Rhodopseudomonas palustris: one gene and its partners. The protein of the gene in region 4 interacts with the protein of the main gene of each other region in a pairwise test. Links are inferred from orthologs where the notes say so. Each region holds a gene or a part of one and is shown on either strand. Other genes may lie near its edges. The genes, in order: obgE, dnaE, parC, rplL and nikR.

Region 1 (2,957 bases), 1.9 Mb from region 4 along the record:
AGATGATCATCGTGTACTGATACGGCACCACCACGCTCGCCGGCGCCAGCCGCAGCGATCGGTTGACGCACAGCAGACCGACCGCCGACACCGCACCCGAAATCGCGAACCAGACCAGATCGCCGGGGGGCGGCGTCATCCAGCCCGACGGAGCCAGAACGAGGCCGAGCAGCAGCGTTCCGGCGAATTGCTGCGAGGCCAGCACCATGTCCGGGGTCTGGCGCAAGAACCGCGTCAGCAGCAGCAGCCCTGCGAACAGCACGCTGGCGAGGATCGCGATCAGCGCCGGCCAGCTCACGGTCTGGGCCGAGGGCTGCAGCGCGATCAGCACGCCGACGAAGCCGATCACGATCGCGATCGCCCGCGGCTTGTCGATCGGCTCGCCGAGAAACAGCGCAGCGCCGACGGAGACGAACAGCGAGGAGGCGAGATAGAAGGTGATGACGTCGGCGAGCGGCAGATAGACGGTGGCCAGATAGAACACCGCGACTTCGCAGGCGGCGATCAACGTCCGCGCCAGTTGCAGGCCCGGCCGCTCCAGCCGCGCGAACGCCTTGCGCTGACGCCAGATCAGCGGCGACAGCACCAGCAGCCCGGCCAGCGCCCGCAGCAGCAGCAATTGTCCGACCGAATAGGTCGCCACCACGGTCTTGCCGGCCGCGTCGGAGAACGAGAACGCCAGCATCGCCAGCAGCATCAGCAGGATGCCGGCGATCCGCGCGGTGCGCGGATCGGATGCGGTGGTGATTTTGGCGAACAGCCCCATATCTGCCCTGTCGGTCATGACCGGCGCTTATCGCGCCGCTGCGCGAACCGACGCAAGGCGTCGCAGCGTCGCTTCGACTTTCAGACTGCGGCAGCGGCCGGCGATGATCGAAGTATTGCCGCGCCCCCCGACCTTACGATACGGATGGCCCATGAAATTCCTCGATGAAGCCAAGGTTTACATTCGCTCCGGCGACGGCGGGAACGGCTGCGTGGCGTTCCGCCGCGAGAAGTTCATCGAGTTCGGCGGCCCCAATGGCGGCAATGGCGGCCGCGGCGGCGACATCATCGTCGAGGCGGCCGACGGCCTCAACACGCTGATCGACTACCGCTACCAGCAGCATTTCAAGGCGCCGAAAGGCGGCAACGGCATGGGTAGCGACCGCCACGGAGCCGGCGGCAAGGACGTCGTGATGAAGGTGCCGGTCGGCACCCAGATCTTCGACGAGGACAAGGAAACGCTGATTTACGACTTCACCAAGGTCGGCGAGCGGTTCGTGCTGGCGAAGGGCGGCAATGGCGGCTTCGGCAACGCCCATTTCAAATCCTCGACCAACCGCGCGCCGCGCCACGCCAACCCCGGCCTGCCCGGCGAGGAGCGCTGGATCTGGCTGCGGCTGAAGCTGATCGCCGATGCCGGCCTGGTCGGCCTGCCGAATGCCGGCAAATCGACCTTCCTGTCCAAGGTCAGCGCCGCCAAGCCGAAGATCGCCGACTATCCGTTCACGACGCTGCATCCGCAGCTTGGGGTGGTGAACAGCGACGGCCGCGAATTCGTTCTTGCCGATATTCCCGGCCTGATCGAAGGCGCCCATGAGGGCGCCGGCCTCGGCGACCGTTTTCTCGGCCATATCGAGCGCTGCCGGGTGCTGCTGCACCTGATCGACGCCACCTGCGAACACGCCGGCAAGGCCTACAAGACGGTGCGCGGCGAACTGGAAGCCTATGCCGACGCGCTGACGGACAAGATCGAGATCGTCGCGCTGAACAAGATCGACGCGGTCGATCCGGACGAATTGAAGAAGCAGAAGGACCGGCTGAAGCGGGCCGCCAAGAAGACGCCGCTGCTGCTGTCCGGCGTCACCGGCCGGGGCGTGCCGGAGGCGCTGCGGGCGCTGGTCGCGGTGATCGGCGAAGCGCCGGTCTCCGACAAGGCGATCGGCACCGCCGACAATCCGGCCGAAGCCAAACCGTGGGCGCCCCAGGACGCCTGAGCGGCCCCGCCATCCGGACCACCGCAAGCCCCGGTGACGACAGCTCTGCCGGTCCGTTCGCACGGCTTGCGCGAGCCGGCGCCGTGCTGCAAAACGAGCCTCTTCCCGCCAGTCGCCGCGCTTTAGCGCCCCGCGACGCTGTGATCGATATACTCCCATGGCCAGCCCCAAACTTCGCGATTTCCGCCGTATCGTCGTCAAGGTCGGCTCGTCGCTGCTGATCGATTCTGCCGCCGGTGAGGTGCGGGCCGGATGGCTGGCGGCGCTGGCCGCCGACATCGCCGAGCTGCATCGCGGCGGCCGCGACGTGATGGTGGTATCGTCCGGCTCGATCGCGTTGGGCCGCAGCCGCCTGAAGCTGCCGCGCGGCCCGCTGAAACTCGAGGAAAGCCAGGCCGCCGCCGCGGTCGGCCAGATCGAACTGGCACGAACCTGGTCCGAAGTGCTCGGCGCCCACGGCATCGGCGCCGGCCAGATCCTGGTGACGTTCCAGGACACAGAAGAGCGACGGCGCTACCTCAACGCCCGCTCGACCATCGGCAAGCTGCTGGAATGGCACGCGGTGCCGGTGATCAACGAGAACGACACCGTCGCGACGACCGAAATCCGCTACGGCGACAACGACCGGCTCGCGGCCCGGGTCGCCACGATGGCCAGCGCCGATCTGCTGATCCTGCTGTCCGACATCGACGGGCTGTACACCGCACCGCCCGGCAGTGATCCCGACGCCACGCTGATCCCGGTGGTCGAAGCGATCACCGCCGAGATCGAAGGGATGGCCGGGGCGGCCGGTTCGGAGCTTTCGCGCGGCGGCATGCGCACCAAGATCGAGGCGGCCAAGATCGCGACCTCCGCCGGGACGCATATGCTGATCGCCTCCGGCAAGATCGATCACCCGCTCAAGGCGATCGCCGAGGGCGGCAAGTGCACCTGGTTCCTGACCCCCGCCAATCCGGTCACGGCGCGCAAGCGCTGGAT
Region 2 (3,987 bases), 400 kb from region 4 along the record:
ATGTTCTTGTTATGTTCACAAGGTCAGGGAGGCGGACGATGTTGAAGATCTTCATCCAGGAAGCTGCGGCGCTGACGTCGATTGCGCTCTTCATCGGCATGGTGGCGGTGTGGGCCCAGGTGCTGGCGCAGGCCTGAACTCGGACTGCGTTGCGACCGCTTCGGCATAGCGGGGATAAGCAGGCCGCGAATGCTTGCGGTGAAGGGTAAGGGAGCCCACGATTGGGCTTCCGAGTCGGGGGCCGTGACGGCTCCGGTTCCGCAAACCACCCGTTCAACCCGCACGTTTTATCCGAAGAGCCGCCGCGCCGATGAGCAACGCCGGATTCGTCCATCTGCACGTCCACTCGGCCTATTCGCTTCTGAAAGGCTCGATGAAGATCGCCAAGCTCGCGGAGCTGGCGAAGGCCGACCGCCAGCCGGCGCTGGCGCTCACCGACACCGACAACATGTTCGGCGGCCTGGAATTCTCCGACAAGCTGTCGGGCTCGGGGATCCAGCCGATCGTCGGGCTCGAACTCGGAATTGATTTCGGCGACCAGGATCCGAACTCCCGCCACGGCGCACTTGCGACGCCGGCGCGGATCGTGCTCTTGGCGGCGCGCGAGCAGGGTTATCGCAGCCTGATGCGGCTGAACTCGCGTGCGTTCCTCGAAACGCCGGTCAACCAGGTCCCCCATATCAAGCTCGACTGGCTCGACGGCGAGACTGATGGTGTGATCGCGCTGACCGGCGGGCCCGACGGTCCGATCTCGCTGGCGATGCTGACTGACCCGGCGCTCGCCGCGCAGCGCTGCGAGCGGCTGCAGCAGGCGTTCGGCGACCGCCTCTATGTCGAGCTGCAGCGCCACGGCACCGAGGCCGAGCGCCGCGCCGAGGGCGGGTTGATCGATCTCGCCTACGACAAGGGCCTGCCGCTGGTCGCGACCAACGAGCCGCATTTCGCCAGCACCGAGGACTACGAAGCGCACGACGCATTGCTGTGCATCGCCTCCGGCAAGCTGATCGCCGAGACCGATCGTGTCCAGTTCACGCCCGATCACCGCTTCAAGACCCGCGCCGAGATGGCGGTGCTGTTCGCCGACCTGCCCGAGGCGCTGGCCTCGACGGTGGAGATCGCGCAGCGCTGTGCCTATCGGCCGCTGACCCGCAAGCCGATCCTGCCGCTGTTCACGGTCGGCGCCGGCGTCAGCGACGCGGTGGAAGCCGCCGCCGCCGAAGCCGCCGAGCTGCGCCGCCAGGCCGAGCTGGGCCTCGCCAAGCGGCTCAGCGTTCACGGCCTGTCGCCGGGCACGACCGAGGAGGACTACAACAAGCGGCTCGCTTTCGAGCTCGACGTCATCACCCGCATGAAATACGCGGGCTACTTCCTGATCGTGTCGGACTTCATCAAATGGGCCAAGGCGCACGGCATTCCGGTCGGTCCGGGCCGTGGTTCGGGCGCCGGCTCGCTGGTGGCGTATTCGCTGACCATCACCGATCTCGATCCGATCCGTTTCGGCCTGCTGTTCGAGCGCTTTCTCAATCCCGAACGTGTGTCGATGCCGGACTTCGATATCGACTTCTGTCAGGACCGCCGCGGCGAAGTGATCGAATACGTGCAGCAGCGCTACGGCCGCGATCAGGTGGCGCAGATCATCACTTTCGGTACGCTTCAGGCGCGCGGCGTGCTGCGCGACGTCGGCCGCGTGCTGCAGATGCCGTACGGTCAGGTCGACAAGCTGACCAAGCTGGTGCCGCAGAATCCCGCCGCGCCGATCACCCTGAAGCAGGCGATCGAAGGCGAGCCGAAGCTGCAGGCGGCGCGCGACGAAGACCCGATCGTGGCGCGCGCGTTCGACATCGCCCAGAAGCTCGAAGGCCTGACCCGTCACGCCTCGACCCACGCCGCCGGCATCGTGATCGGCGATCGCCCACTCAGCGATCTGGTGCCGCTGTATCGCGATCCAAAATCCGACATGCCGGTGACCCAGTTCAACATGAAATGGGTCGAGCCCGCGGGCCTCGTCAAATTCGACTTCCTCGGCCTGAAGACGCTGACGACGCTCGACGTCGCGGTGAAGCTCCTGAAGCAGCGCGACATCCATGTCGATCTGCACACGCTGCCGATCGACGATGCGCCGAGCTACCAGATGCTGGCTCGCGGCGACGTGGTCGGCGTGTTCCAGGTTGAAAGCGCCGGCATGCGGCGGGCGCTGATCGACATGCGTCCCGACCGGTTCGAGGACATCATCGCGCTGGTGGCGCTGTATCGCCCGGGCCCGATGGCCAACATCCCGACCTACTGCGCCCGCAAGCACGGCGACGAGGAGCCCGAGTATCTGCATCCGATGCTGGAGCCGATTCTGAAGGAGACGTTCGGCGTCATCATCTACCAGGAACAGGTGATGCAGATCGCGCAGGTGATGGCCGGCTACTCGCTCGGCGACGCCGACCTGCTGCGCCGCGCGATGGGCAAGAAGATCCGCGCCGAGATGGACAAGCAGCGCGCGATCTTCGTCGAGGGCGCGGTCAAGAACGGCGTCGCCAAGGACGCCGCCGACACCATCTTCGACCTGCTCGCCAAATTCGCCGACTACGGCTTCAACAAGAGCCACGCGGCCGCCTATGCGCTGGTGTCGTACCACACCGCCTACATGAAGGCGCACTATCCGGTGGAATTCCTCGCCGCGTCGATGACGCTGGAAATCCACAACACCGACAAGCTCAGCGAATTCCGCGCCGAGGCGCAGCGGCTCGGCATCAAGGTCGAGGCGCCGTCGGTCAACCGCTCCGGCGCCACTTTCGAGGTCGGTCCCAACACGATCTACTACGCGCTCGGCGGCCTGAAGGGCGTCGGCCTGCAGGCGGTGCAACAGATCGTCGAGGCGCGCGGCGACAAGCCGTTCGCCTCGCTCGCCGACTTTGCCGCGCGCGTCAATCCGCGCGCCATCAACCGGCGCGTCGTCGAATGTCTCGCCGCCGCCGGCGCGTTCGACTGCCTCAACTCGAACCGCGCGGCGGTGTTCGCGGGCGCCGACGCCATTGTGGCCGCATGCCAGCGCAATCATGAAGCTGCGACCAGCGGCCAGAACGACATGTTCGGCGGCCTGTCGGACGTCCCCTCGATCATCCTGCCGCAGCTCGACGCCTGGCTGCCGTCGGAGCGGCTGCGCCGCGAATACGACGCGATCGGCTTCTTCCTGTCGGGCCATCCGCTCGACGATTACGCCACTGCCCTGAAGCGGCTGCGGGTGCAGTCCTGGAACGAGTTCTGCAAGGCGGTGAAATCCGGCGCCACCGCCGGAAAGGTTGCCGCCACGGTGGTGTCGCGGATGGAGCGGCGCACCAAGACCGGCAACAAGATGGGCATCATCGGATTGTCGGATCCGACCGGGCATTTCGAGGCGGTACTGTTCTCCGAGGGGCTGGCGCAATATCGCGAGGTGCTGGAGCCGGGGGCCGCGGTGCTGATGCAGCTCGGCGCCGAATTGCAGGGTGAGGACGTCCGCGCCCGTGTGCTGCATGCCGAACCGCTCGACGCCGCCGCGGCGAAGACCCAGAAGGGCCTGCGGATCTTCCTGCGCGACACCAAGCCGCTGGAGTCGCTGACCAAACGTCTTCAGCCCCCGGAGTCCCGGGCCGCCGGCGGGAACGTCGCGCTGGTGTTGCGGCTCGATCCGCAGACCGAGGTCGAATTCGAGATTCCCGGCCGCTTCCAGGTTTCGCCGCAGATCGCCGGCGCGATCAAGGCGGTCAGCGGCGTCGAGCACGTCGAGACGCTGTGAGCGGCGAGGGCGCTGACGTCCCATCGCCGAGCCCGGCCGTCGCACCACGCCTTACTCGAGGCGGGATCCATTCAATCGCCGTTCAGGCTGCGGCGCGCTGAAATGCGCGCGACGGCGATCCGTCGGTTCGGCGGCGCCCATGAATCGGGTCTCTGGCCATGCGTTTCCATCCCGTGCTGTCTTTGGTCTCCGCCGTTCTCGCCGTCCTGCTCGTCGTCCCG
Region 3 (3,029 bases), 620 kb from region 4 along the record:
CGGCAAGGAGCGCGTGCACCAGCGACGCCAGCGCGCTCTGCCAGCCGTATACGATCGCGATCGGCGCCAGCGCGAGCATGGCCCATCCAGCAGCGATCTTGCCGTAATGCGCGTGCCAGATTTTCGGGGCCAGCAGCGGGCCGAGTGCGATCGACAGCAGGATGCCGGCAAACGGGACACCCCATACCCCGCCGAGCGCGGCACCGTCGAGCTCCGCCGCCTGCGCCGGGCAAGGCGACAGCAACAGCAACAGCGGCAGCAGGAGACCACATCGGCCGGGGCGGCGTTCGAACATCGCGATCAGTGAGTGCAAATCGGGAGCGAGGCGAAGATCAGAATGCGGCCCCGCGTGCGACTGGCGCGCGGGGCAGTTCGACGCGACATCACCCGATGCCACGTCCGAATTTGTTGGACTTCGGGAAGCCCTTCGGCGGCAGCCGGCCGGCATCGGCGCGATTGCCGCGCCATTCGGCAAGCTCCTTCATGGTCGCACTGAACTCGCGGCCGGCAGAATCGCGCCAACCGAGGCCCTGCTTCGACGAGAAGGTGGCGACGTCGGACAGCCCGCCGTCCTTGTATTTCTGCAGCCGCACGCCGCGGCCGCGGGTCATCTCGGGCACCTGATCCAGCGGGAAGATCACCATCTTGCGGTTGTCGCCGATCACCGCGACGCTGTCGTCGCCCTCGCTGACCACGGTGAGCGCCCGCGCTTCGTTGGGAATATCGACGTTGAGGATCTGCTTGCCCTTGCGGGTCGAGCCGACGCACTCGTCCTCGTTCACGACGAAGCCCTGCCCGTCATGGCTGGCGATCAGGAATTTGCGGCCGCCGGTGTGGACGAACACGGTGACGATCGCCGCATCCTGCTCCATGTCGATGAACATCCGGATCGGCTCGCCGTGACCGCGGCCCCCGGGCAGTTTGGCGACGTCGAGCGCGTAGAACCGGCCGTTGGTGGCGAGCAGCAGCAGCTTCGAGGTGGTCTCGGCGAAGAACGACTGGCCGAGTTTGTCGTCCTGCTTGAAGTTCAGCCCCGACAGATCCTCGACATGGCCCTTCAGCGTGCGCACCCAGCCCTTGTCTGAGATCACCACGGTGACCGGCTCGCGCTCGACGAAGGCTTCCTCGATCGCCGCGAGATCGTGCTCCGGCGCGTCGGCAAATTGGGTGCGGCGCTTGCCGAGCGGCGTCTTCGGCCCGAACATCTCGCGGACTTTGCGGACCTGCTCGCCGACCTTGGCCCACTGTTCGGTCTCGGACTTCAGGACCGCGTTGATGCCCTTCAGCTCCGCGCGGAGGTTCTTGTCCTCGGTGCGGATCTCCATTTCCTCGAGCTTGCGCAAGGAGCGCAGCCGCATGTTGAGGATGGCTTCGGCCTGGATCTCGGTCAGGTTGAAGGTCTTCATCAACACCGGCTTGGGTTCGTCCTCGGTGCGGATGATCCTGATCACCTCGTCGATGTTCAGGTACGCGATCAGATAGCCGCCGAGCACTTCGAGCCGGTGCTCGATCTGCGTCTTGCGATGGTTGGAGCGGCGCAGCAGCACGTCGCGCAGATGATCAAGCCACTCACGCAAGGCTTCGGCGAGGCCGAGCACCTTCGGAATCCGGCCGCCCACCAGCACATTGAGATTCAGTGGAATCCGGCTCTCCAGCTCGGTCAGCCGGAACAGCGATTCCATCATCAGCGCCGGATCGACGCTGCGCGACTTCGGCTCGATGACGATGCGGACGTCCTCGGCCGACTCGTCGCGGATGTCGCCGACCAGCGGCAGCTTCTTCTCGTTGAGCAGCTCGGCGATCTTCTCGATCAGCCGCGACTTCTGCACCAGCCACGGGATCTGCGTGACCACCACGCTCCAGGTGCCGCGCGCGCCCTCTTCCTGCTCCCACTTGGCGCGGGTGCGGAACGCTCCGCGGCCGGTGGTGTAGGCTTCGGCGATGCTTTCCTTAGAGTCGATGATGATGCCGCCGGTCGGGAAGTCCGGTCCCTTGACGAAGCGCAGCAGCGCCCTCGACTTGGCGTCGGGTTTCTCGATCAGATGCAACGCGGCGTCGCACAGTTCCGCGGCGTTGTGCGGCGGGATCGCGGTGGCCATGCCGACGGCGATGCCCTGGGCACCGTTGGCGAGCAGGTTCGGGAAGCCGCCCGGCAGCACCACCGGCTCCTTGGCCTGACCGTCGTAGTTCGGCCGAAACGCGACGCCGTCCTCGTCGATGCCGTCGAGCAGCAGGCGCGCGACATCGGTCATCCGCGCTTCGGTGTAGCGGTAGGCCGCCGGGTTATCGCCGTCGATGTTGCCGAAATTGCCCTGGCCGTCGACCAGCGGATAGCGCGACGAGAAGTCCTGCGCGAGCCGCACCAAGGCGTCGTAGATCGACTGGTCGCCGTGCGGATGGAACGAACCCATCACGTCGCCGACAATCTTGGCGGACTTCTTGAACGGCGTACCGGGGTCGAGCCGCAGCAACCGCATCCCGTACAGAATGCGGCGATGCACCGGCTTCAGCCCGTCTCGGGCGTCCGGCAGCGCCCGGTGCATGATGGTCGACAGCGCGTAGGCGAGATAGCGCTCTTCCAGCGCCTCGCGAAGCTGGACCTCGTGAATCTCGGCCGGCTCAGGCGGAATCAATCGTTTTCCCATGGCGTGGGGTTATCCCCTGACCGGGGACGGAGCAAGCGCCTGCGGGCTTTCCGGCCTTGCGGTTTCACCGGGAATCGCGGCGGCACCCGCGCCGGCGACCGCATCGAACCTGGCCCGGGCGCGTTCGATCTCGGGAAAGTGCTGTTCGGCCCAACCGACCAGAGCGGTGAGCGGACCGAGCACCGACTCGCCGGTCGCCGACAGCCGGTATTCGACGCTGGGCGGCTTGGTCGGAAACACCTGACGGGAGACCAGCCCGTCGCGCTCGAGATCGCGCAGCGTCTGGGTCAGCATCCGCCTCGAAATATCTGGAACATCCCGTAGCAGCGCGTTGAATCGCATCGGCTTTTCGGCCAGCGCGATCAACAATAGAGTGCTCCATTT
Region 4 (2,782 bases):
GCGCGCACGGTCAGCTTCTTGCCGGCCTCGAGCACGACCTTGCCGGTGTCGGCGTCGATCAGGTCGTTGACGGTCGAATAGCCACGGAAGCGGTTGACGTCGAACGGCACGCGCCAGCCGTCCTTGGTGCGCTTGTAGAGGATCTTGTTGTAGAAGGTCGACAGGATCTCTTCGCCGTCGAGGCCGAGGGCGAACATCAGCGACGTCACCGGCAGCTTGCGGCGACGGTCGATACGCGCATAGACGATGTCCTTGGCGTCGAACTCGATGTCGAGCCAGGAACCGCGATACGGGATGATACGGGCGGCGAACAGCAGCTTGCCCGACGAGTGGGTCTTGCCCTTGTCGTGGTCGAAGAACACGCCCGGCGACCGGTGCATCTGCGAGACGATCACGCGCTCGGTGCCGTTGACGATGAAGGTACCGTTCATCGTCATCAGCGGGATGTCGCCCATGTAGACATCCTGCTCCTTGATGTCCTTGACGGAGCGGGCGCCGGTTTCCTCGTCGATATCGAACACGATGAGGCGCAGCGTCACCTTCAGCGGCGCTGCGTAGGTCATGCCGCGCTGGCGGCACTCGTCGACGTCGTACTTCGGCGGCTCGAATTCGTAGCGCACGAATTCGAGCATCGAGGCGTTGGAGAAGTCCGAGATCGGGAACACCGACCGGAACACCGCCTGCAGACCCTCGTCAGGCCGCCCGCCGGGCGGCTCGGCGACCATCAGGAACTGGTCGTAGGACGCCTTCTGAACCTCGATGAGGTTCGGCATCTCCGCGACTTCCCGGATGTGACCGAAAAACTTGCGAACGCGTTTGCGACCGGTGAACGTCTGCTGCGCCATCGTGGCCTCTCGTTTCGTCGCCCGGCGGGGCGAACCGTCCGGAGCGCGAGCCGCCTCGCCCCCGGGTTGAATACCGAACATCCGAAATTCAGGAGCCCGATTTCAGGAACAAAGTCCTAAGTCGGCTCAACACTAATTCCGAACGCAAAATGACGCGCGGGGCGCTGCCGCACCCGCCCGTCGAAATCTCGTCGTTACAGACCGAAAAAGCCCGAAATTGCCGATTCTCCTAAAGGCTGCGCGGACACGTTACCACGCCCATCGCGCCCGCGCTTTCGTGCTGCCGCACCAATATGGGACGGCAATGTGGAGATTCGAGGGGTTGTCCCCGCGCCTTTCCACACATTCCTGTGACGGCTCGTCCGGGCACACCGCAGCCCGCCCTGCCGTTGCCGCCCGGACCCAGAGGGCCCGAACCGCGATCGTGCCGGACCCGGGGAGACCCGGGCCCGGCCAAACCGATCGGCTTACTTGAGCTCGACCTTGGCGCCAGCCTTCTCGAGCTGGGCCTTGATCTTCTCGGCTTCTTCCTTGTTGACGCCTTCCTTGAGCGGCTTCGGAGCGCCTTCGACCAGATCCTTGGCTTCCTTGAGGCCCAGGCCGGTGATGGCGCGGACTTCCTTGATCACCTCGATCTTCTTGTCGCCGGCCGAGGCCAGCACAACGGTGAAGTCGGTCTTCTCTTCCGCCGGAGCGGCAGCGCCACCGGCCGGAGCAGCGGCAACCGCAACGGCCGCAGCGGCCGAGACGCCCCACTTCTCTTCGAGCATCTTGGCGAGCTCAGCGGCTTCGAGCACGGTGAGGCTCGACAGGTCGTCAACAATCTTCTGCAGATCAGCCATTGAATCAGTTCCTTACGGGTATCAGTTCGAACCAGGGTTGATTGGGAGTGAAGCGTCAGGCCGCTTCGCTTTTGGAGGCATAGGCCTGAACCACGCGAGCCAGCTTGGCAGCCGGAGCAGTGGTGACCTGCGCGATCTTGGTCGCCGGGGCCTGGACAAGGCCGACCAGCTTGGCACGCAGTTCATCGAGCGACGGCAGCGAGGCGAGCGCCTTCACACCATCGACGTTCAGGACGGTTTTGCCCATCGAACCGCCGAGAATGACGAACTTTTCGTTCGCCTTGGCGAATTCGACGGCCACCTTCGGCGCCGCGACCGGATCGCTGGAAGTTGCGATCACCGTCGGCCCCTTCAACAGGGAGCCGATGGCTGCGACGTCGGTGCCTTCAAGAGCAATTTTGGCGAGACGGTTCTTCGAGACCTTCACCGAGGCGCCCGCCTGCTTCATCTGCTGGCGCAGCTTCTGCATCTGGGCAACGGTGAGGCCGGAATAGTGAGCGACGATCGCGACGCTGGTGGTCTGGAACAGACCGTTCAGCGATTCGACCGCCTCTTTTTTTGCCGCTCTTTCCACAGCAAGCTCTCTCCGGTTGGCGGTCTCTGCGAGCAGGACCACCGGGTTACACCCACCGTCCCGCTCCAACCCGACCCCGAGGCAAAAGCCTCCAAGGACACGCGGGGCGAGACGATCGTGAATTGCCTGCCCTCCCGTACCGGCTCCGGCTGATCGCCATCGCCCGCGCGGGGTGTCGAGGTTCGAACCCACTCCGCATCCCGCCGCGCAGAGCGTCGGGACACAAAATCCGGTTTTCACCCATCTATGCAGGCCATACGATTAAGCCTCTGAGGAAACGATCGCTTCCACTTCGGCGCCTGCAGTCTTGGACAGGACCGAGATCGTCTGGCAAACAGTCCGGCGAGCCGGCCTGTCGACCTTTCCGATCCCTGCCCGCATTCCGATCCAGTGACAGTCTTCCGCATCCTTCAGCGATCCGGGTGGATGAGTTGAAGGAAGGGCCTCCTATCGATCAGGTCATTGGAATGCGCGCATAGACGCGCCGGCCACAGCCGGCACGTCCGGAGCGGGGTGTTTAG
Region 5 (2,858 bases), 1.5 Mb from region 4 along the record:
CTGGAAATGCCGCCATCGGTCGGATCCAGCGAGCCGTAGCGGCCGATCAGGCCCTGGTCGATCGCGCGCTGCGCCACCTGATCGGTCGAGGTCCAGCGGTTGGAATAAGCCATCCCGGTCAGCGAGAAGCCGTCGGTCGCGGTGCCCTGGCTGTAGCGCAGCACGCCGTTGAGCTTGCTGACGTTGTCCGGCACGTCCCAGGGGCCGTTGTAGGTGCTGGCCTCGAACGCGGCCAGCCAGGTGCCGTCGCCGACGCGGGTCGAGCCGGCGCCGAGCAGCCGCCGATAGCCGAAGCTGCCGACGGTTACCTGAGCGAGGTTCTGGGGCATCGCCCGCAAGTACTCGATGCCGAGCGCGCCGGCCGAGCCGAAGTCGCCGACGTCGGCGAAATACGGCCCCTTGCGCACCGTCATGGTGCTGATCAGCTCGGGAATCAGGAAGTTGACGTCGGCGTAGCCCTGGCCGTGGCCGTGGGTCGGCATGTTCACCGGCATGCCGTCGATGGTGATGGCCAGATCCGTGCCGTGGTCGAGGTTGAAGCCGCGCAGGAAATACTGATTGGCCTTGCCTTCGCCGGAATGCTGGGTGACCACCAGCCCGGGTGCGGCTTCCAGCGCCTCGCCGGGCCGCATGAACGGCAGTGCGTTGATCTCGGCGCCGGTGATGACGCGGCTGCTCGCGGTCTGGTTCTGCGCCGCGCTCATCGCGGCCGCGGACGGGCTCGCGCTCGGTGCAGTTGAGGGCGAGGAGGCGTCAGGTGCCGGCGCCGGGACTGCCCGGCCCTGACGGGAGCTCGCCTCGCGGCTGTGATGCGGCTTCGGCTTTGCCTGCGCCGGGGCATCGATCGTGACCTGCGGTAGCGCCTGCTCGGCCCGCGCCGTCCCGATGACCGCAACAAAATTCAACACGATGCAGCCGGCCGCACAGCCGCGCATCACCTCTCGCCGGACACTCGTCACGCACACCCCCTCGTGTCCTGCATCGCTGCAAGACGCGTCCACCCTGAATCTGTTATCGCAGGCGGTCCCGGCAGAGCGCCAACCATCGCAGCGTGCCCGGTGAGTATGATGAAGTCAATCAAACTTCATACTGACAACCCGGTAACCAGCAAGAGGGCTTTCGATGCACCGCGTCACCATCACGCTCGACGACGATCTGATGGAGAAGCTCGACGCGATCATCGCGGCGCGCGGCTACCAGAACCGCTCCGAGGCGATCCGCGATCTGGCGCGGATCGGCATCCAGCAGACCGCGGCGGAGACCACCAGCGGGCATTGCGTCGGCGCGATGGTCTACACCTACGATCACGCCAAGCGCGACCTGCCGCGCAAGCTGACGCAGAGTTTCCACCATCATCACGATCTGTCGCGGGCCACGATGCACGTGCATCTCGACCACGATCAATGTCTTGAAGTGACGATCCTCGACGGCAACGCCAGCGAGCTGCAACACTTCGCCGACCACATCTTCGCCGAACGTGGCGTCCGCTACGGAAGGCTGGTGACGATTCCGGCGGAGCCGCCGGCAGAGGATCGCGAGCATCCTCATGAGCACGACTCGTGATCTGAAAGGCGGGTCAAAAGTCCGCTCCTGACAGGAAAGACTCTCGACGTCATTGCGAGCCGAAGGCGAAGCAATCCAGGGGCTCCGTGCACCTACCCCTGGATTGCTGCGTCGCTTCGCTCCTCGCAATGACGGAAGCTTTCAGCGCGAGGGTGACTTCCGGGCGCGAGGCGTCTTTGCCGCGGCTTTCTTCGTCACGACTTTCGCCGCCTTGTCGTTGCCGATCACGCCCTCGCGCCGCTTCACCGCGTGGTAGTAGGCCCACCACAGATGCGCGGCGGCGCCGCGCAGCGGGCGCCAGGGTTCGGCGAGCGGCGCCATCTGTTTCACGGTCGGGCGCGCTTTGAGGCCGAGGCCGATCCGCATCGCCTCCTGCACCGCGAGGTCGCCGGCCGGCCAGGCATCGCCGTGGCCGAGGCAGAACAACAGATAGATGTCGGCGGTCCATGGCCCGATGCCGTGCAGCGCGGTCAGCGTGGCGTGCGCGGCGTCGGCGTCTTCTTCGGCCAGCACATCGAGGTTGAGCCGTTCGGCGGCGAGCTCCTTGGCGAGCGCCTTCAGCGTCTTGATCTTCGCGGTCGACAGCCCGAGCCGCGCCAGCCGGTCGGCCCGCGCCCGCTTGATCGCGCCGTGCTCGAACGGATCGAACGCCGCCGACACCCGGCCCCAGATCGCCGCCGCCGAGGCAGTCGAAAGCTGCTGGCCGCAGACGATTGCGGCGAGCCCGGCAAAGCCCGGCTCGCGCCGGCGCAGCGCCGGCATCCCGGCCACCTCGAGCACCGGCTTCAGCCGCGGGTCCCGCTTCACCAGCGCGGTGATGGCGTCGTCGAGGTCGGCCTGGCTGTCGAGATGAATGGTCATCAGGTGGTTCGGCTTTCCGGCGTCATGCGCGGGCTTGACCCGCGCATCCATCCGCTATCGTAGAAGAGTCTCTCATCCGATGGATTGCCGGATCAAGTGCGGCAATGACGTCAGGGGTTCAATGCCGCCACCCGTTTTCCGATTTGCCCCGAGCCCGAACGGCTATCTGCATCTCGGCCACGCTTTCTCGGCACTGCTGAATGCCGATCTGGCGCGGGCGAGCGGCGGCAAGCTGCTGCTGCGCATCGAGGACATCGATCGCACCCGATGCCGGCCGGCGTTCGAACAGGCGATCTACGAAGATCTGTCCTGGCTCGGCCTCGCCTGGGACGGCGAGGTGCGGCGGCAGTCGGACCATCTCGCGCTGTACCACGGCGCGGTCGAGCGGCTGTCCGCGCTGGGGCTGATCTATCCGGCGTTCGAAAGCCGCGCCG

Evidence for each region.
Region 1: the proteins of rplL (region 4) and obgE interact in binary tests that used the Escherichia coli proteins (3 or more experiments, as listed by UniProt). The link is inferred for Rhodopseudomonas palustris from one-to-one orthologs.
Region 2: the proteins of rplL (region 4) and dnaE interact in binary tests that used the Escherichia coli proteins (3 or more experiments, as listed by UniProt). The link is inferred for Rhodopseudomonas palustris from one-to-one orthologs.
Region 3: the proteins of rplL (region 4) and parC interact in binary tests that used the Escherichia coli proteins (3 or more experiments, as listed by UniProt). The link is inferred for Rhodopseudomonas palustris from one-to-one orthologs.
Region 5: the proteins of rplL (region 4) and nikR interact in binary tests that used the Escherichia coli proteins (3 or more experiments, as listed by UniProt). The link is inferred for Rhodopseudomonas palustris from one-to-one orthologs.

What each region holds. Positions count from the first base shown.
Region 1 is NZ_CP041387.1:4,434,765-4,437,721, forward strand. The notes cover bases 13-2,948. They hold obgE (GTPase ObgE), read left to right. Parts: upstream 13-917; coding sequence 918-1,979; downstream 1,980-2,948. Other genes in these bases: FLL57_RS20420 (DMT family transporter), read right to left, coding at 13-766; proB (glutamate 5-kinase), read left to right, coding at 2,137-2,948. In the rest of the region: more of FLL57_RS20420, read right to left, coding at 1-12; more of proB, read left to right, coding at 2,949-2,957. UniProt on the Escherichia coli protein: An essential GTPase which binds GTP, GDP and possibly (p)ppGpp with moderate affinity, with high nucleotide exchange rates and a fairly low GTP hydrolysis rate.
Region 2 is NZ_CP041387.1:2,179,393-2,183,379, reverse strand. What follows is about bases 1-3,966. They hold dnaE (DNA polymerase III subunit alpha), read left to right. Parts: upstream 1-310; coding sequence 311-3,766; downstream 3,767-3,966. Other genes in these bases: FLL57_RS09955 (caspase family protein), read left to right, coding at 3,925-3,966. Also shown: more of FLL57_RS09955, read left to right, coding at 3,967-3,987. UniProt on the Escherichia coli protein: DNA polymerase III is a complex, multichain enzyme responsible for most of the replicative synthesis in bacteria. This DNA polymerase also exhibits 3' to 5' exonuclease activity. The alpha chain is the DNA polymerase catalytic subunit.
Region 3 is NZ_CP041387.1:1,955,288-1,958,316, reverse strand. The notes cover bases 15-3,022. They hold parC (DNA topoisomerase IV subunit A), read right to left. Parts: upstream 2,646-3,022; coding sequence 384-2,645; downstream 15-383. Other genes in these bases: FLL57_RS08885 (winged helix-turn-helix transcriptional regulator), read right to left, coding at 2,655-3,022; FLL57_RS08895 (sodium:proton antiporter), read right to left, coding at 15-295. Also shown: more of FLL57_RS08895, read right to left, coding at 1-14; more of FLL57_RS08885, read right to left, coding at 3,023-3,029. UniProt on the Escherichia coli protein: Topoisomerase IV is essential for chromosome segregation; it is the principal protein responsible for decatenating newly replicated chromosomes. It relaxes supercoiled DNA.
Region 4 is NZ_CP041387.1:2,577,501-2,580,282, forward strand. Bases 1-2,761 are described here. They hold rplL (50S ribosomal protein L7/L12), read right to left. Parts: upstream 1,688-2,761; coding sequence 1,313-1,687; downstream 1-1,312. Other genes in these bases: rpoB (DNA-directed RNA polymerase subunit beta), read right to left, coding at 1-845; rplJ (50S ribosomal protein L10), read right to left, coding at 1,743-2,261. UniProt on the Escherichia coli protein: The binding site for several of the GTPase factors involved in protein synthesis (IF-2, EF-Tu, EF-G and RF3). Is thus essential for accurate translation.
Region 5 is NZ_CP041387.1:4,108,988-4,111,845, reverse strand. What follows is about bases 6-2,842. They hold nikR (nickel-responsive transcriptional regulator NikR), read left to right. Parts: upstream 6-1,122; coding sequence 1,123-1,563; downstream 1,564-2,842. Other genes in these bases: gluQRS (tRNA glutamyl-Q(34) synthetase GluQRS), read left to right, coding at 2,546-2,842; FLL57_RS18885 (DNA-3-methyladenine glycosylase family protein), read right to left, coding at 1,705-2,424; FLL57_RS18895 (TonB-dependent receptor), read right to left, coding at 6-935. Outside these bases: more of FLL57_RS18895, read right to left, coding at 1-5; more of gluQRS, read left to right, coding at 2,843-2,858. UniProt on the Escherichia coli protein: Transcriptional repressor of the nikABCDE operon. Is active in the presence of excessive concentrations of intracellular nickel.